Regions from separate parts of the Shewanella sp. 5S214 genome, predicted to be linked through region 3. Evidence: predicted binding sites of a transcription regulator. Region 3 holds the regulator's gene; each other region holds the start of a gene.

Region 1 (6,670 bases), on a different contig from region 3:
TGACGGCAGCATCAACACTAAACTCATACCCATTAAAGCTAATAACTTCATATAAACTCTCTAAAAAACGCCACAAAAATAACCACAGAAAGAATAAAAAGTGGTTTTATGCCTGGCAATATATGCCGCAACCAAATCACATACTAAAACTCAGCGATTAACCGTTAATAGCTTATTTGCCGAGTATTGCACTTCGAGGTTGCATTAGGGGTTAACCACGAACACCTAACTTAAATTGGCCATTCTGATTAAACATCAACGCTTGCTTGTGCTTAGGTGAAATTAAAATTGGACCATCATCAAAAAACAAGAAGCACTTCCAATTACGCACAAAGACATCCCAACGCGTTTCAATGATTTGGTACTTTTCATAACAAAAATACACCACCACATCATCAGGCCATTGAATATGTGTACTAACAGCTTCAGGCATCGCGTTGTCCAGTGAGTCCCACGCCGATTGCCAATGTTCTGTTGCCATCCAAGCGTCTTGCTTTATTGGCCAATCGCCTTTCTCAAATAATTCCGCCCGACTGCTCTTATTGCTTATCCACTTATCCCACACTTCCATGGCACTTTTATCGGTCAGTGGTTTAATCAAGGCCTTATCATCATCTGATACAGGCAAATCTTTATGGTTAAAAATCCACTTACGCTTATAAAGATCAAACGGAATATATGAATGTGACAAACAACTGCCCCTAGCAATAGAAAATGAAACACAATTATAGCGCTAAACCCGATCAGACTGCGATAGTGATAAACACAAATGATGAGATGATTTGTTAAAAAGATTAATGCTGTAGTTAAAAATATTGATACGAGTAAATATCTTAATTCTGGTAAGGGACAATGAAATAAATCAGATGATGAGAAAAGACAGAGAATGAGCATAGGAGTAGTTTATATGGTCTCCCCACAGGGACTCGAACCCCGATCGGCCGCTTAGGAGGCGGCTGCTCTATCCTGTTGAGCTATAGAGAGACCCAGTGATTATACTGAGTTTATAATCGAATTAAACCTTTTAAATTTAATTGCTTAATTAACAACCAACTAGTTCTTAATCGCAATGTCATTCACTTGAATATTATAAGCACTGTCGATACCGTCAAAGATTGCCGTTGAACTGTCTTCGGTCACTTGTTCGATAACCACATTCGCCCGACTTTTAGTCGCGATAGCGCGCATAGAGTTGAATCTGTCGGGGATGTTTTTCTGTAGGACGATTTGGAACTTATCACCCATTTTAACGCCATTTTTACGGCCTAAATTGATGATAATGCGATCACCATCTCTTGCCACAATTTGGCCTAGTAATGGTCGGCAATTGAGTTGCTTATCTAACGACATAACGCTTTGTTGTAAAATATCACTGATCGCCTGGCCATAAGATGATCGCCAAAAGCGTTGATTCGCTGGTGACACTATTTCTTGTCGTTCAAATTCCCAAGGCGCTGATGTCGCGAATGATTCCGACCAGACAACTTCACCGCTAATGCCATGATAAAGAGTTAATTTAAGGATAAATTGCCTCAGTGGATCATCTTCTACAAAGCCCAAATAACTGCTTTGTACTGGTTCAGTTGAAATATCAATAATTTCGGGCTGCAGCAAATATTGGCTGTCGGTAAGTTCACCTAACCAACTGGGTATGCGGTTACCTCTAAAATTGACCAATTGATTGGTATTATCAATTTTCTCATCTGCATGTAGCCTGGCAAAACTGTATCGCGATTGCGCGTTAATCGCTTTGCCTAATTGTTCGGTAATGCGCTCTTCAAAGTGGGCTAATTGACCATAGCGTAATTGTTCGCGTTCTTGTAAATAAGCTTGAGGCAGCATAATCGCAGCTTTGAGTGATTGGCTTTTACATTGGGCATCGGACTCTTGTTCGCTAAGCTCAAGCTGTAAAATGACAGTAATAGTATGCTCGCTGATCATTTCACTCATTAATTCAACATTATTGGCCGAGCCCATACGCTGCATTTGAAAAGTATCTTGAGTAAGCCGTCCTTGATTAATTTGTTGTTCGCTAGAAAAGTTAACTCCCGCTTTTAAACTGGCATAATTTAATGCTTGGCTGATAGCGTCTTCGCGAGCTTTATCAATATCGCCATTAACAATTTTGGCTTTGCCAGTCACTTCAATTTGTTCAGCAAATGCAGACATTGTCACTAGCAAGCCACTTGCACATAATATGGCTATGACAGCAAGATGACTAAAGGGATTAGCTCGGTTAGTAGGGCTGTGTCGGATCAGCATACGATGTCCTAATGTCAAAAAAACGTCTATTTGGCCTAATAAAATGAATTAAGCTTACTCTATATTTTACAAAGCAAAAATTGTGCCTATAACCGCTTTAATAGTTTTTTTTAGATGTAGGGTAATTATAGTAAAGCTTCTAACGCATTTGCCGATATAAAGGAACGAATATTAAAGAGTAAAAAATTGACCTTAGTTACCGATAAATAAGGCGATAAAATGACTCATTTATACCAAGACTTGCGGCATTTTTGTAAGAGGAATTATTATGATTAATAGGCTTGTTGTCCCCACGGTCATACTGGCGTCATTGACGTTAGCTGCATGCACCCAAACGCCTAATGCTGCCAATAATCTTGCCTTTAGTAATAACGGTAAATTTGTCAAAGTGGTCGATGAAGATCAGGTTTATCAGCACAAGCTAGCTTATGATATACAAGCTGTTGGAATATCGCCTAAGGGCCAGGTCAATGTGTGGGCAGAAAAGTTAGTCAACGAATTAGTATTGCAAAATGATGCCCTTCGCCCTGATGAACCACTGCTCATTTCTACGCCGGTAATGGCCAGCAATTTAAATACATCCAATGAGTTAGGCCTTCAATTACAGCAAGGATTGCTTGCTGCATTCCATGCCCATGAGTTTAATTTGGTTGATTTAAACGTCGCAACCAATTTACGCGCAACAGAGCAAGGTGAATTTATGTTGAGCCGAAACTGGGAGCTGTTGCGTTCCGATTTACCGGTAGCGCACGTTTTGGTATCAACCATGACCTTAACACCTGAAGGAATAGTCTTTAACGGCCGAATAGTGAATGTGACCAATAATAGAGTGGTTTCTGCGGTGCAATCATTTGTGGCGGCGTCGAGCTTATCGGGTTATTTACAACCGTCTGAAATGATTGAATCGCGTAATGGTTTACTGTATCGCCACGAAAATAAGGGCGACAGTCGTTATACCGTATTAGGAGATAAGCTATGAAGTCGTTAATGTTAATTGTGCTGGTACTGTTAACTGGCTGTGTAAGCAAGGATAAATATGTCCAGTGGGAAACCGAAGCTCCAGCCTCGTTCCCTACCCTAACCGCAATTGGTTATGCACCCTTAGCGACTCAGCCAAGCAAAGAACCATCGCATCGTATTTTAATGGCAATGCAAGCATCAAAAATTGCTGCATATCGTGAGTTAGCAGAGCAAGTGTATGGCCAAAAGATTACCGCAAACAGCGACGTGAGTGAGTGGTTATTAACTGACGACAACGTTAAGTCTAGCGTGAGTGGCATTATTCGCGGGGCTAAAGTGGTAAAAACCTACCCAGCAGGTGAGTTTTATGTCACTGAGTTAGCACTTGATTTTAAACAAGTATGGCAGTTATACGAACAACAAAATCGCCCTAAGCGGGTAAAAGAAGTGACTTACTTCTAGGGCCGATTCACATTAGCAGTTCAGACGATTTTATTAGATAAATGCTCAGTTGCTAGATTAACTTTTACAACAATGCCGCTGATATCAGCGGCATTTTTTATTGTATGGTTTACCACTAATCGTTAAAAGTTCAGTTTAAACACTAAACCGAATGCGGCTTGGTTTTCCATGTCTTCAGTGACATCGGGATAACTTAACTGCATTTCACCGCCAAAATAGTAACCAGCATAAGCGTTAAGGCTAACGTTAGTCGTTGCTTGCCAACCTGCGCGAGCAAAGCCTACCCATTCTTCAACTTCAATGGTTTTGTCATCGTCAGCAATTAAAAAACGCTCTGTTCGCATTGAGCTGCCCACGCCAAAATCCCAGTCACGATTATATTGATAACTTAACTCTAATCCTGCAGGGCCACTAAAACCAGCTTGGAACGGGTTAGCAAGTACCCACTTGTCGCTTATCTGCCAACGCACGGCTAAATAAGGCAAGGTGCGCACTTCTGAAATATCATTTAAATATGCCACACCGAAACCAAGCATATTACCCGAATCAAAGCGGTACATCCCCGAGGCGACGACACCATAACTTTGTGCATTTGAAGATGATGCCGTATCAGCATAGGCATACTGTAATTTGGGTGCGATGAGAAACATCCAATGATTATCTAAGCGATACGATAGTGATAAACCAGCACTGTACTGATGGATGGTTGACCAAGGTTGAGTATTGCTGTGTAACAGGCTGTTTTGGTTAATATCCCAGTCATAATCGAGATTATCGTAGCCTAAGTTTGCCCCTATAGACCACTGACGATTAAGTGGCATGTTTGCCGAAAAACTGGTTTTCCATGTATCTCGTTGTAACTGATTAGGGTTAGCACTCTCTGCGCCTACATTAGCGGTGCCCGTTGATGTACGAGCAACAGTGAGTGAAAACGGTGAACGTTCTGGTGCCGCTAAAGCATGCTGACTTAACAGCAGACCCGATACGCACAATAATGACCGTACAGATAAATTCAGTGACTTATTCTGTGCCGGAGAAGAAATTACCTTAGTGTTGTAAAGCGTCATACTAATCTGCTTCCCTTCAAATAATGAAATAAACTGAATATTACTTTGGCTTAATTGCTCAAGTAATACTGCTATATGGCCAATTAAGTTCAACTTGAGGTTGAGTTTATTTTACGCCCACTTTATGTGCTCGTAAAAACATGTCGGCGGTATCTTGCAGGTATTGTTGTCTGGTGACGATTAAATCTTCTATTTCTAAGCCTAACTCTAGGCGTAATTTTAGCTCACCAAACAACATTAAACACAATCTAACCGCACTTTCATGAGGGTTTTCAAAAAAGTATTCGTTGTGTTCATTGACTTTTGTTAGGTAGTTTCGAACCAATCCTAGTACATGCTTAGGGCCTGCATTATAAAACAATCTAGACACTTCTGGGTGAGTATCGGCTTGAGCAACACAGGTTTTAAACACTGTCATGGCTTCTTTGCTAACAATCATTTCGCCAAACTGCTGTGCAAATAACAAAATAACCTGTTGTGGTTGGCTGGCATCAATTAAGGCATCGTCAGTGAGTTGATGCACAACACATTTCGATTCAATCGCAGACACAAATAAATCGTCTTTAGAACCAAAATGGGAGTAAACAGTTTGTTTTGATACACCGGCATGCTTGGCCACTTCATCCATACTGGTATTAGGGAAACCATGATGACAAAAAAGATCAATCGCAGACTCGAGCACCTGAGCACGCTTTTGTTCACTGCGGCTGATGTGGATCTGCCCGCTGGGATTAAGGGCTGTGTGTTGTTTTGTCATATTGGTTCCATAAATTAGCTCATTAAGCAAATCAAGCCTCTGCATTGCTGATCAGCATTTAGCCTAATAGTAACCAAAAATAGACTGGACAGTCTAGTTTTATAAAATTAGACTATCGAGTCTAGTTAACATTAAAGTTACATTTTACGTTGTGCTGAAAACCTATGAGCTTATTGCCTTTCATGCCAACGGCGAAAAATAAATCAACATTGACACTATTAATTGCTTTGCAAGGAATAAACTTATGAACGCGTCAAAGACATTCACTGCCATCATTCGATACTGGGCGCTAAGTTTAAGCTTAATCGTTTTAAGCGGTTGTGGCTCTGAGGTAAAAGAACACTCGCATACAATTGACTATCAAGCGGTGTTATCACAAAGCTTAGTGTTAAATGACCATTACCAGCATATGCAAACCTATACAGGGACAATTCGCTCAGCCAATACCACAGGTATTGGCTTTGAGCTTGCGGGTAAGCTCAACAATATCTCAGTCGACAGTGGCGATACTGTGACTAAAGGTCAAACATTAGCCCTACTTGATATCGAGTTATTAACGGCCGAACAACAGCAACTGCAAGCCAGTTTATTACAAACCCAAGCGGACATCGATTTAGCCAAAAGCACCTTAGTTCGCACTCAAAAACTAAAACAACAAAATTATGTGTCTGAACAGCAGCTTGATGAAACCCAGCAACAAGTCATTAGCTTACAAGCGAATCAAAAGCGCATAGAAGCCAGCTTAAGTGCCACCCATTTAAAAATTGAAAAATCGACATTGTTAGCTCCATTCAATGGCACTATCAGTCAGCGGTTTCATAATGTCGGCGAAGTGATTGCGCTAGGCAGTCCGGTTTTTACCTTAGTGGGTAACAGTGAGCCTTTAGCTTATATTGGGGTACCAATTGATATTGCACAGCAGTTAGCCGCCGAGCAGATGGTAGATGTCCGTGTAGGTAAACAAACCTTTACCGCTAAAATTGCCGGTATTAGTGCCGAGGTCAATACCATTAGTCGCACGGTGCAGTTGCGTATTCATTTGCCCGACTCAGCCAGAGTAATCAATGGCGAAATAGCTTATTTGGCTTATCAACAAGATGTGCCTGCATCTGGTTACTGGGTGCCGATGTCGGCATTAACCGATGGCGTACGCGGGTTATGG
Region 2 (6,670 bases), on a different contig from region 3:
ATAATGTGCGACTCACCTAATGAATCATAAATTGTCACCGAGGTTGAATTATTAAACGTGTCAGAATCGTTTGGATTAAAATTAGCTGGGTCTAATGCGGTTTCACCCACATTAAGGTTCATTTGCAAACCAACATTTCCGGTTTGCACTGGGCTACCTGCAGTGTCAGGGATCTTAATCGGTTGGGTTGTGGTTAAACTCACAGAAGTCGAGTTACCATCTTCATCAACAGGGAAACCTTGTAAAAAGTTACCCGCTGAATCGACCATATAGTTGGCCGAGTCAACTTTAAATGCCCCTGCACGTGTATATGACTGATCTTGCGACCCTAACTCAGACGACGTAACGAAGAAACCACCGCCACTGATAGCCATATCCAGTGAGTTACTGGTAAATTGCAAGCTACCTTGATGAAATTGCTGTGCCACTTGAGTGGTGGTTGCTCCACCACCGACAGCGGTTTTACTGTTCGAAAAAATAGAATTTGCGTACACATCAGCAAACTCGGCTCGTGATTCTTTGAAACCAATAGTATTCACGTTTGCGATATTATTCGCGGTTGTATTTAAGTCTTTTTGCGCGGCAGCAATACCACTCAGTGCAATGTTAAATGACATAGTTCACCTCTCACAATTAATTCATTTATCAATAAAGCCAATAATTCAATACAGGCCTTACTATGTTTCAGATACTGCGAGTACGTCAGATAACTTAATTCCGCCTACTCCACGCAAATTCAAAATAGCCCCTGTCGCGGCAGTGCCCAATGACACACTTGTCACGTGTGCATAAGTTGATACCGCTAAATCTTGTGCGGTGCCATCCACTTTACCACTGGCCTTAATCGAATAATTACCCGCTTTGACGGGTTGGCCATCCTTACCTAAGCCATCCCATGTCACATCAACATTGCCGCCTTTACTGCCATCGACATCAAAGCTCTTAATCACCTGACCCGACTCATCTTCAATTTTCACCGTAATCGTTTCAATTGCAGATGGCGTACTGATCACACCTTTAATCTCAGGGCTTTCAGAAGAAATCGCCCCGGTATCAGAAGGGATAAGCACTTTTCGACCCACCAAGCCTGATGCTTGTAACGCTTGGCTAGAACTCATTACCGTATTGAGGTTAAGGATCTCATCATTCAGATTTGAAATACCGTCAACCGTCGAAAACGATGCCATTTGGGCAATCATTTGATCATTATCAACCGGTTTAAAAGGATCTTGCATAGACAACTGTTGACTGAGTAAAGCAAAAAAATCTTCTTGCTTTAACATCTGATCTTTTGATTCAGGGATAGCACTTTCTTCGGGTAAACGAATTCCGTCAAGGAAAGGGTTCCCCGTAGTAGTGCTGGTTGTATTTGTCTGTACAGAACTTTTCGTGGTAGCACTTGTATTTGATGTGCTACTGGATTGTTGCGGTAAAGACTGACTGTAAGAATTAACGAGGCTCATTGTTACCTCCTTGAATAATCATACTATTTACCCATCCTTAACGTCTGTTGCAACATAGACTTAGTTGCATCAGCCACCTGAACGTTCATTTGATAAGAGCGTGATGCAGAAATCATATCGGCCATTTCTTCCATCACATTGACATTCGGTTTATAAATAAAACCATCACCATCAGCCATCGGATGATCTGGCGAGTATTCTTTTATTAATGGTTTATCACTTTCAACAATGCCTTTGACATTAACACCCGGCGAACTATTTTGCTGGCTATTAGCTTTAAGCATTTCAGCCTCAAAAATGGGATGACGTGCTCGATAAGTTTTATCAACACTGCTTGATACAGAATCCGCATTGGCAATATTACTGGCAGTGGTATTCAAACGCACTGACTGCGCAGACATACCTGATCCAGACACATTGAAAACATTAAATAAACTCATGATTAATCACCTCGCAAAGCTTTACGCATGCCATTAAACTTACCTTCAAGGAAGCCTAATGACATTTGATATTCGAGCGCATTTTGCATAAATGCTGATTGTTCTTTCTGCGTATCAACAGTATTACCGTCACCTGTATCGGCTTGATTTGGAACACGATATTGGACATGTTGTTGACTTAACGCTGTTAAATCGAAATGTTTTTCTGTGGTTTGACTCATGCTCAAACCCTTCTGATGTGAGCTTGCTGCTTGCATAGCAGAAGCAAAATTAACATCTCGAGCTTTATAATGAGGAGTGTTGGCATTGGCGATGTTACTTGAAATCACTTCAGCTCTTTGAGCTCGTACGCCCAAAGAATATTGGTGAACACCTAATGCATTATCGAAATTAATCGCCATAAAATTGCCTCCATCAGCTAACTGATAGATATAAAGCAAAGGTTATGCCAACAATTTTATAATGGGAGAATAAAATAAAAAAACTAACATGCCGACGACCGTCGGCACGAGGTGAATCTAATCAACTGTTTTAGCTAGGTTTTTTTCTGGTAATAGATACCGGGATTACAGCGAACCATATTAAACTCTTCGGTTAACCCCGCAAGAGATTCTGACGCACCTAAGAATAAGATACCTTTAGGATTAAGTGCGGCAGCAAATTGCCGCAAAATGGTAGCCTTTGCCTCTGGCGCAAAATAAATCAATACATTACGGCAAAAAATGATATCGAACTTGCCTAATAAGCTATAACTTTCAAGTAGATTGTGTGCTCTGAAGTTCACTAAACGTTTTACGTTATCTTTCACTTTCATATTGCCAGACGGTAAAGCATCAAAAAACTGACGTTTACGCTCTTCAGACAAACCACGAGCCAGAGCTAAACCATCATATTCAGCATTCTTACAACGCTCTAACATAGAAGGTGATAAATCTGTTGCCTGAATTGTCACGCTCCCAGGCAAAGCACCGGGTTTACGCTGTTGATATTCCAACACTGTCATCGCTAAAGAGTAAGGTTCTTGCCCAGATGAGCAAGCAGCAGACCATATTTTTAATGGTCGGCCCAACTTGCTGTATTCAGGCAACAAAGAATTACTAAGTAACTCAAATGGATAACGGTCTCGAAACCATAAGGTTTCGTTAGTAGTCATCGCATCTATCACTTCAGCGCGTAATTGACGCTCTATCGGTTTCATCGACTTTTTAACCACCTCAGATAGAGAAGGCAAATTATGCTTTCCCATCAGAGGCGCTAAGCGGCTACGAACTAAATACTGTTTGTTCTCACCTAACACAATACCGCTATGCTGCTCTAAAAACAGCCTAAATTGATTGTACTCTGCTTCAGCAAGTGATTTATCTGTCACATTATCTTCCTAATATGTTTGCCGATGAGCCGACCGAACGTTCAATATTATTCAATTCTAAACAATTATAAACTCAAATGTTTGTTAACCGCTGCGGCTAATTCATCGGGGTTAAACTTAGCAATAAAATCGTTAGCCCCAACTTTTTGTACCATCGCTTGGTTAAACACACCACTTAACGATGTGTGCAGTACGACTTTTATATTCTTTAACTTTGGATTATCACGAATTTCTGCTGTTAGAGTGTAGCCATCCATTTCAGGCATTTCAATATCAGAAATAATCAACGGAATTTCCACTGATACATCATCCATTTCTTTGGCAATATTTTTCAACATCTCTAACGCTTCTCTACCATCTTTGGCAGTATCGATTTGCAGATTTAAAGACTCTAACGAACGAATAATCTGTTTACGTGCCACTGCAGAATCATCAATAACCATAATATGATAATGCTGTTCTCTATCAATCGTTAAAGTTTCGTTGAGTTCTTGACTGATCGAAGTCTTAACCGGTGAAATTTCATCAAGAATTTTTTCAACATCCAAAATCTCAACCAACTCGCCTTCTATCTCTGTCACTGCGGTTAAATATGAAGAACGACCAGAACCTTGTGGAGGCGGCATAATTGCCTCCCAATTCATGTTGATAATACGTTCAACAGAACTCACTAAAAAGCCTTGAATGCTTCGGTTGTATTCGGAAATGATAATAAAGCAATTTTCAGTTGATGTCAGTGGACGACCACCCGTTGCAGCACTTAAATCGATAACAGAAATCGTTGCGCCACGAATATGAGCAACACCTTTAACATAACGATTTAATTTCGGTAAGGTTGTCAGTGGTGGGCATTGTAAAACCTCTTTCACTTTAAACACGTTAATCCCAAACCGTTGGCGGCCGTTAAGCCTAAATAATAGTAACTCGAGTCTGTTTTGCCCGACAAGCTGAGTACGTTTATTGACTGAATCTAAAATGCTCGACATAACACGACCTTGTAGTTAACTGTCACCCAAAAGGATAAAAATTGTTCATTAAAATTATAGTAAACCCAGGTTCAACACAATACGTTAGCTGATTACGTCTAGCTCATTTATCGCTAAAGACCTACCAACCTTGAGTGTAAACCATCAACAACCCAGCGAATACTTATCTATTCATTAAATTAAAAAAGTGGGCATACAACTTGCTTTAATTTGTATTGATTAACTCACACACGGTGAGCTGACACTTTTTTGACGGCGACATAATGAAATTATTATGTCATCGGTGCATATTTTTTAGCTTATTGTGTATGCAGAGATGGCTCGCATATTTTCCGTTTTTAAAAGTATAGGTGTATTCTGGCAAAACAAGCTAGTATCTTCATTATGAAAGTATTTTTTTTATGTTTATTATGTTCAATAACATTTTTTTTGCCAGCATTTGCCAGCGAAGAGATAATAACACCCTCACTATCGACCATTTATGACTTAGCTAAAGAGACGATAGAAAAAAAAATCGAAGCAGACTCAAAAGCTAAGGTCGAAATTACCCCACAAAACCTTGAAGGTCGTGTCAATCCTCCGCGGTGCTATCCACCGATAACGGCTGAGCTTGCCAGTGAACGAGCGATTAGTCGCAATAATATGGTAAAACTGAGCTGTGATAGTCCAGACTATGACTACCCATGGCAAATGTATCTCTCAGTTCGAGTTGAAATTCAATACCCCGTTGTCGCGGCAAACCAGATACTGTCACCAGACCAAATTATTGACCAACAACATTTACACATTATGTATATTGATCAATATAGTCTAAAAGGCCAATTTTTTTCAGATATCAACTCATTAATTGGTTCAAGAGTAAAACGTCGGGTTGCGAAAGACTCACCAGTCTTAAGTAATAACCTGTGTTTTGTTTGCAAAGGAGACACGATTTCTATTTATGCTAAAACAGCTAATATTGAAATTAAAACCCTTGGTGAAGCTTTACGGGACGGTAATCTCAATGACGTTATCAGAGTAAAAAATAGTAATACGAGCAAACAATTTGATGCTGTTGTAATTGGCATTGGCGAAGTTGAAGTAAGAATGTAAAATAGAGTTAAAGTTTTTTCCTGGACTGCCGATAGCCTGTTTGGAAAACCTGATAATTACGCTGGAGCCTCCCATGGCAATTGACATTAAGCATAACACTGCTACTAATACACAACTGCGCACTGCACGTGAAACGCAGTCTAATACCAAATCTGATACTGCAGCTGTGGCGCAAAAAACAGCGACTCCAGTTAAAACTGATTCGGTTAGCATTACCTCTCAAGCTCAACAGCTTCAGGGCGCGCAAACTAAAATGGCATCATTGCCTGAAGTAGACCAAAAAAAGGTCGCTGAAATTAAACTCGCAATCTCTGAAGGACGATATAAAGTCGACCCAGAAAAACTTGCGGCTAATATTGCTAGTTTTGAAGCAGAGCTAGGCAGTCTATCATTTGACAAAGAGTAACCGTTAAACGTTACTCTTTAATTTGCTTTAACAACACTAGAATAATAGGTGCGCATTTGCATCATAGAGAAGTGTTAGTTAAAAAAACAAGAGTAACTTATGACACAAGTAAACGTACAATCCTCAGGACAATCCAACGATCCGCAAAACAAGCAATTACTTACAGAACTGCATACTTTGCTTGATACGCAAAATCAGACGTTAGTTCAACTAAAACAGCTGATTTCAGCAGAGAAAGCTGCGTTAGAAAAGCAAGACGCCGATCAATTATTGGCACTTTCCAAAGATAAAACCCAGTGTTTATTCAATATGAAAACCACTGACGAAAAACTGGCTAATCATCCACACCACACGCTGATCAACACAGATGTTGAACTGGCACAAAAAGTTGCTCAAGCAAAATCGATACTCGCTGAGTGCAAAGACATCAATAGCCAAAATGCCAGTTTAATTGAGCTCAATATCGCCAGCCTCAATAGATTCGCACAAGCATTACAAGCTAGCCGCAACGCTTCAAGCTTGACCTACAATGACAAAGGCAAAACGTCGACCATTTCAACGCTAGGGAATGACTTTTCAGCCTAGCGTTAAAATCTTGGTAGCAAGCCATACGAGCGATGACATGCGATAACAAGCCAAGTGCCACCGTGAGCGCAGTGTTCACTTGTTATCGTTTCTTCCTAGCAGGAGATTTATTGAGCGAGCATGGCCTCACGTAAACTTTGTTGCGCAGGATGTTCACCTAACCAAATCTTAAGTAATGCCTGACGAAATGCTTCACCAGCAATATCCCCCTGAGCCTTGCCATTTTTAATGCTGCTGACGCCCTTGCCTTTTTGAGTCACAAAAGTGAATCGATCACCTTCAACAATCTCGTCAGCAAACAACTGGGTAAAATGTTCAATATCTTTGGC
Region 3 (6,670 bases):
CATTATGCTGCCGGCAGTATCATCCGGGTAGCGCAGTGCTTGTTCTACTCTATCTCTGTCCTGGCTTCGCATTGACTTGAGTACTTTCTTGTAAACCGCATCGGGCAAGCTGCGAAGAATATAAGCAAGATCATCGGTGTCCATTCCTATTGTGGCCTGGGCGAGTTTCTCTGGTGTCATGCTGCTGATGAGCGAATCTTTCAGTTCTTCACCTAATTCATCCAGGATCTCACCCGCATATTGTTGATCAATTAATTGCCATAAGACTTGTCGATTTTTTGGTGGTGATGATTCGAGAATGAGGGCGACATCGTTGGGTGACATTGCATGTAACATATTGCGAGCATGAACAAACAATCCACTGTCTAACGCTTGAGCGAGTTGATTGAGTCGTTGTTCTGTTATTTCATTATCTAGGTACTCTTTACCCATATATCAACTTCCTATTTGTCATACGAATATGATTCTGTATGTAATGGTTTTGGGCAGTTTCAGTTTCTCTGTTTGGCATATTGATGCAAGAATTGTTATCTGCGGGCAAGAAATGAAATGCAGCAATAAAATCGTTGAGTGACTTGCTCCAAACGAAAGTCTGAACTGCTGATGTTGCTTTACACAAAAATTAACGTCCGATTATATCGGTGTTTGGTCAAGCGAGAACCGTGATTGAAATTGGCTACAACGCTAATATCTCTTAAGAGAACGAATACTTAATCAGCTGGGGATCCGCCGCGCGTTTTCAATATAAAGGCTAATATTATCGAGGAACTGATCGTTAACCTTCGAACAGCAATATCGTGGCAGTTTGGTTAGTATGACGACTTCATTTAAAGATGGAAATAAATAAGTGATGATGGCTTAACGATCAGTAATTAGTGAAAGTATCACTAAATAATTTAGCAAGACTCATCAAATTTAGCATTAATGAGATCACATACGGCATTTAATGCCACTTCAGCATCTGGGCCTTGGGCTGTTACTGTGATCATTTTACCTATGCCACTTTCAAGCATTAATAACCCAAGTACACTTGCTGCACTGGCGTTTTTATCGCCTTGAGTTAACGTGATACTGGCATCAAAATCACCCGCTAAAACAGCAAGTTTTGTTGCAGCTCGAGCATGTAACCCCAATTTATTTGAAATGGTTACTTGGCGTTCAAGTTTGATCATTAGCGCGATCCTATGCTCAGTTAGCTGTCAGTATCAGTTAAATTTAATTCTCTGTGGCGAGCATTAACTGTATGTTTACTGCCATGTCTAAACCTTTTTGCTAATTGATCGGCTATATATACCGAGCGATGCTGGCCACCGGTGCAACCAATGGCGATAGTCAGATAGCTGCGGTTATTACGTTCTAAATGCGGCATCCAGGTTTCAAATAAGTTTTCAATTTGCCAGATAAACTTATTCACTAGAGGTTGCCGACCTAAAAACTCTTGTACCGGTTCGTCTAAACCTGTGAGTGGTCGTAGTGCTATTTCCCAGTGTGGATTAGGTAAAAAGCGCACATCAAACATAAAGTCAGCTTCTGTTGGCATACCGTGTTTAAAGCCAAAAGACTCAAAGTTAATCACTAACTCTTTATCGACACTACCTAACAATATTTGCCTGACTTGGTCGCTTAATTCGTAAATATTCAGGGCAGAGGTGTCAATATAATGATCAACAATTTTTGCGATAGGCTCAAGTAAACGGCCTTCTAATATGATCGCTTCTTGCAGTGAAATATGATTTTTAGATAACGGGTGTAATCGACGCGTTTCGCTATAGCGTTTGAGTAGCACTTTATCATTAGAATTCAAAAAGAAGCTAATAATTTCAGTGTCATGTTCAAGTAAGGCAAGTTGATCTTGAAGGACTTTACCTTGCTCGGCAATGTTGCGTACATCAACACTAATTGCCACTAGATCGTTATTACCTTTGAGCTGAGCCAGTAATATGCCAATCAGTGGTAAAGGCAAATTATCAACACAATAATACCCTAGATCTTCTAATACTCTTAGAGCAACAGATTTTCCTGAGCCTGAACGTCCCGATACTATGACAAGTTTCATGCAGTAATAACCCGATAAAGTTCTGTTGAGTCGTGAGTTTTACGAAGCTGTTTCAATATTTGCTTATCGCTTAATTTTTGAGCCACGCTTGATAGCGTGCTTAAATGCTGTTGGCACTGATCTGCAGGTACTAACAAAGCAAATAAAATATCCACGGGCTGTTTATCGATTGCATCAAAGGCAATGGCTTCTTCACATTTAATAAATATTGCGATCGGATGCTCTATGGTCGTTAATCTACCATGAGGTATCGCAATGCCATTTCCTATACCTGTGCTACCCATTTTCTCTCTCGCTAATAGGCTTTCAAAAACCTCTTGCGAAGATAGGGGTGGGTACTGGGCAGCGACTAAATTGCTGATGAGTTCCAGTACTTTTTTCTTACTGCCCGGTGTGGCACAGGTAGTGCATTCCGGCTGCAGAATGGTACAAAGTTCCATCGTTAGTGTTTTGTATACTTCTCTTTGTGTTTAATTACCTGACGGTCGAGTTTATCGATCAGGGCGTCTATTGCAGCATACATATCAGTGCTTTCTGACATGGCAAAAATCTCTGCACCATTAAGGTTGATTTTAGCTTCTGCTTTTTGTTGTAATTTTTCTACATTGAGCACAACGTGTACATTATTGATCTGATCGAAGTGTCGTTCAAGCTTTGAAAATTTACCTTGAACGTATTCACGTAAAGATTCGGTAATGTCGATATTTCTACCTGTCATATTGATAAGCATAAAAATCCTCCGTTGCCTTGTAGGTTATAAACTCTTACGTTGGTTTGAGGGTGGAATGAGCATCGCTTCGCGGTATTTTGCAATCGTACGACGCGCAACGTTGATCCCCTGATCTGCCAGCAGTTGGGCCATTTTGCTGTCACTTAATGGCTTTTGCTGGTTTTCTGCCGCAACCAGTTTTTTGATAAAAGCACGAATAGCGGTAGATGAGCATTCTCCGCCATCGTCGGTGCTGACATGACTAGAGAAAAAGTACTTTAATTCAAATAGCCCACGTGGTGTGTGCATATATTTTTGAGTGGTAACCCGTGAAATAGTCGATTCATGCATTTCTACTGCTTCAGCAATATCATTGAGTACCATAGGTTTCATGGCTTCTTCACCATATTCAAAGAAACCTTGCTGAAATTGCACAATACAATTGGCGACTTTCAATAAGGTCTCATTGCGGCTTTCGATACTCTTGATGAACCATTTAGCTTCTTGTAAATGACCGCGAATAAATTGGCTATCGGCAGAGTTTTTACTGCTTCTAGCCATGGCTGCATATTGTTGATTAACGCCAATTTTAGGCATATTGTCCGGGTTTAACTCTACAACCCAACGGCCATTCTTCTTTAGTACGGTTACATCAGGAATAACATATTCGTCATCAATAGCGGTGACTAACAAGCCCGGGCGAGGGTTAAGTGACTGGATTAAGGTGATTGCGTCACGCAACTCGTTTTCTTTGAGCTTGGTTTTGCGCATCAATAATCTAAAATCGCGCCCAGCAATTAAATCTAAATAGTCTTTAATGAGCAGACGGGCATTGTCTATATGTGGGGTTGTGTCGGCATATTGGGCTAATTGAATGAATAAACATTCGCTTAAATCTCGTGCGGCAACACCAACGGGATCAAAGTGTTGAATACGTTTTAATACCGCTTCAACTTCATCTAGTTCAACACTTTCATCACCCATGGCTTCGAGAATATCTTCAGTGCTTTGGGTTAAATAGCCGCGTTCATCAATGGCATCAATGATCGCGGTAGCAATTGCTCGATCTGTGTCAGAAAATGGCGTGAGATTTTTTTGCCACTCTAAATGCTCATATAAGCCTTCAGTCGTTTCACCTTGGAATGGCATATCATCATCGCGCATGCTAGCACTGCCTGAACCTGACATTGGTGAGGCGGTGTACACTTCATCCCATGTGGTATCCATAGCTAAATCGTCCATGGTTTCTTTGGTCATGGATTCTGCTGTGTCGACTGTTGAGGTGTCTTTTTCTATATTGACCACGCTGTTGTCACTAAAGTCGGTGTCAGATTGGTCGCGACTTTCTTTTACTGAGTCTTTTGCTTGAGAAAACTCATCTTCTATTTCAAGCAATGGGTTTGAGTCCAATGCTTGTTGGATTTCTTGCTGTAGCTCCAATGACGATAATTGCAGTAAGCGGATCGCTTGCTGCAATTGAGGGGTCATGGTTAAGTGTTGACCCATTTTGAGTTGGAGTGACGCTTTCATTTACCGCTTATCCCTAGATGATTTCCATAAAAATGACAATCTCGAAAACTGTAATCGATTGTCACATACATCAATGACATTTAACGCTATTTAGATATCGTTCAATGAAATGAGTTAGATAGACTAAAAGGCCAGTAAAGTAACTATAGCTTGAATTGTTCACCTAAGTACACAGCCCGAACTTGTTGATTACTCAATATCTCATCAGGTGTGCCTTCGGCAATTAAATTGCCCTGGCTGACAATATAAGCGCGCTCACAGACGTCTAAGGTTTCACGTACGTTATGATCGGTAATTAATACCCCTAAGCCGCGGTTTTTAAGCTGTTGAATGATTTTTTTTATGTCGATGACAGAAATAGGGTCAACCCCCGCAAAAGGCTCATCGAGCAAAATAAATTTAGGATTAGCGGCCAGCGCGCGCGCTATCTCTACTCGACGACGTTCCCCACCAGACAACGACATGCCTTGGCTGTCGCGAATATGGGTGATATGGAATTCTTCTAATAAATGCTCTACTTGCTCAATCCGTTGGTCGGTAGTGAGTTCTTTACGAGTCTGCAATACGGCCATAATATTGTCGTATACGGTCAGTTTGCGAAAAATACTGGCTTCTTGCGGCAAGTAACCAATCCCTTTGCGAGCTCTAAGATGCATTGGGTCGGCGGTTAAATCGTCATCATCAATTAAGATCCGACCTTTATCGCTTTGCACTAAGCCGACAACCATATAAAACGTGGTTGTTTTACCTGCACCATTGGGGCCTAAAAGACCGACAATTTGGCCTGTTTTAACGGTTAAACTCACATCTTTAACAACCTGACGAGTTTTATAGCTTTTAGCTAAATTTTCAGCCGTTAGGGTTATTTGGGTCATGGTTTGATCTGCTTTTTAACAGGAATTTCAGGGAGCTTTTGCTTTGGTGCAGTCTCGTCTTGGAAATTCTCAGGTTGAATAATAGTAATAACGCGATCTTTCCCTGTACCAGTACTTTCAGCAATCAGCTCTTGAGCGTTAATGTTGTACTTAATACGGTTACCAGTTACTTGGCTACCAGATTGATCCAGTTTGGCATTACCTGTCAATGTCAGTGTAGTGGTAGCAAGATCATAGCTTATTTCGTTGGCACTGGCGGTACCAATTTGACCGTCGTCTAACTCTTGTGAAAACGTTGCAGGGTTACCTATAGCGATGAGTTTTTTACTGGTGCTATTTTCGGGAGTAAACGCCCGTAACTCATCAGCATTAATGTTAATAGTGCCTTGAGTAACGGTAACAGGACCATTAAAAACAATTTGATTATTTTTAATGTCAGCAGACTGGCTTACTGAGGCAATTTTCAACTCTTGTTGAAGATCACCTTGTTTCGCTATGGTAGGTAAACTCAGCAGGCAAAATATGCTGCCAAATAACATAACATTGGCGTGAGTGTTGAGGCGATTAATGTGGCTCATATGTTCCTTCTACCTGGCTGAGTAGCGATAATTTTTGCGAATTCAAGTCAGCATGTAGACCTAAACCTTGAATAATAAACCCTTTACCTTTGATGTACACCATCTCTTGTGAGGTGCCGATCATAGTGGTTAAATCCACCGAAACAGCTTGGGTACTGAGTGACTGCAGGGGTTCTTCTATATTAATGGCATCAATAATAACATTATTTTCTAATATGACTTGGCTGGTATTTTTATTCAATTGGCCTCTATCTGCGCTTAATTGCCATTGCGCTTGGCCGTTTTCAGGGTAAATGAGGTAAACAGGTTTAGTAAAGTGAGTAATGTCACTTGAGGCGTAATGCTCCATGTGTTCGGCACTGACTCGACTAGCAATTAAACCGAGTTTATTAAATTCTGTGGTGCGTAGGTTATCTGCTACAAAGTCGGGACGTTCAATACCTCGAACTTTCACAGCATCCATTTCACTGCGTTTTATTTGCGCTTGCCAGTAGAGGAAAAAAGCAAGTCCAAAAAAAGCCACAATACCTAGAGTGATTCTATTCATATACTCATACCATGAGCACAGGCAAATTTATCTTGGCTTAAAAGCAGTAAATCAGTGAGTTCTCGTAACGCGCCATGGCCACCATTAAGAGAGGTGGTCATATGGCAATGTTGCTTAACAAATGGGTGCCCGTCACCGACACACACGGCAAGACCAACTGCTTTCATAACCGGGAGATCTACCATATCATCGCCAATATAAGCGACTTCGTCTGCGCTGACATTATACAGTGATAGGAGTTGTTCAAATGGCTCAAACTTGTTATCAATACCTTGATAAATATGTTTAATACCTAATGCGGTCATGCGAGTTTCGACAATCTTTGATTTGCGGCCAGTAATGACAGCAACGTGCATTCCGCTTGTCAGGATAGAT

The links. The regulator sigma-54, encoded in region 3, starts transcription at its own class of promoters, with help from an activator protein. The targets are predictions, from matches to a motif close to GTTGGCACGNNNNTNGNNT.
Region 1: ACED29_RS04725 (flagellar assembly protein FlgT) is a predicted target of sigma-54. The motif match lies at 2,334-2,352, and genes of this name have one in related genera.
Region 2: flgA (flagellar basal body P-ring formation chaperone FlgA) is a predicted target of sigma-54. The motif match lies at 4,446-4,464, and genes of this name have one in related genera.

The regions. Positions count from the first base shown of each region.
Region 1 is NZ_JBGOOV010000005.1:66,321-72,990, reverse strand. It holds gene ACED29_RS04740 (chalcone isomerase family protein) at 1-51, opposite strand, end outside; gene ACED29_RS04735 (DUF2947 domain-containing protein) at 212-691, opposite strand; tRNA gene ACED29_RS04730 (tRNA-Arg) at 909-984, opposite strand; gene ACED29_RS04725 (flagellar assembly protein FlgT) at 1,054-2,262, opposite strand; gene ACED29_RS04720 (FlgO family outer membrane protein) at 2,531-3,241, shown strand; gene ACED29_RS04715 (LPP20 family lipoprotein) at 3,238-3,684, shown strand; gene ACED29_RS04710 (DUF6268 family outer membrane beta-barrel protein) at 3,807-4,751, opposite strand; gene ACED29_RS04705 (TetR/AcrR family transcriptional regulator) at 4,858-5,508, opposite strand; gene ACED29_RS04700 (efflux RND transporter periplasmic adaptor subunit) at 5,753-6,670, shown strand, end outside.
Region 2 is NZ_JBGOOV010000005.1:73,279-79,948, reverse strand. It holds gene flgE (flagellar hook protein FlgE) at 1-617, opposite strand, end outside; gene flgD (flagellar hook assembly protein FlgD) at 678-1,463, opposite strand; gene flgC (flagellar basal body rod protein FlgC) at 1,487-1,903, opposite strand; gene flgB (flagellar basal body rod protein FlgB) at 1,906-2,304, opposite strand; gene ACED29_RS04765 (protein-glutamate O-methyltransferase CheR) at 2,439-3,272, opposite strand; gene ACED29_RS04760 (chemotaxis protein CheV) at 3,338-4,258, opposite strand; gene flgA (flagellar basal body P-ring formation chaperone FlgA) at 4,643-5,350, shown strand; gene flgM (flagellar biosynthesis anti-sigma factor FlgM) at 5,424-5,756, shown strand; gene ACED29_RS04745 (flagella synthesis protein FlgN) at 5,856-6,341, shown strand; gene ACED29_RS04740 (chalcone isomerase family protein) at 6,449-6,670, opposite strand, start outside.
Region 3 is NZ_JBGOOV010000016.1:47,690-54,359, forward strand. It holds gene mgtE (magnesium transporter) at 1-432, opposite strand, end outside; gene ACED29_RS12070 (HPr family phosphocarrier protein) at 897-1,172, opposite strand; gene rapZ (RNase adapter RapZ) at 1,193-2,056, opposite strand; gene ptsN (PTS IIA-like nitrogen regulatory protein PtsN) at 2,053-2,496, opposite strand; gene hpf (ribosome hibernation promoting factor) at 2,499-2,786, opposite strand; gene ACED29_RS12090 (RNA polymerase factor sigma-54) at 2,811-4,295, opposite strand; gene lptB (LPS export ABC transporter ATP-binding protein) at 4,439-5,170, opposite strand; gene lptA (lipopolysaccharide transport periplasmic protein LptA) at 5,167-5,748, opposite strand; gene lptC (LPS export ABC transporter periplasmic protein LptC) at 5,735-6,295, opposite strand; gene kdsC (3-deoxy-manno-octulosonate-8-phosphatase KdsC) at 6,292-6,670, opposite strand, start outside.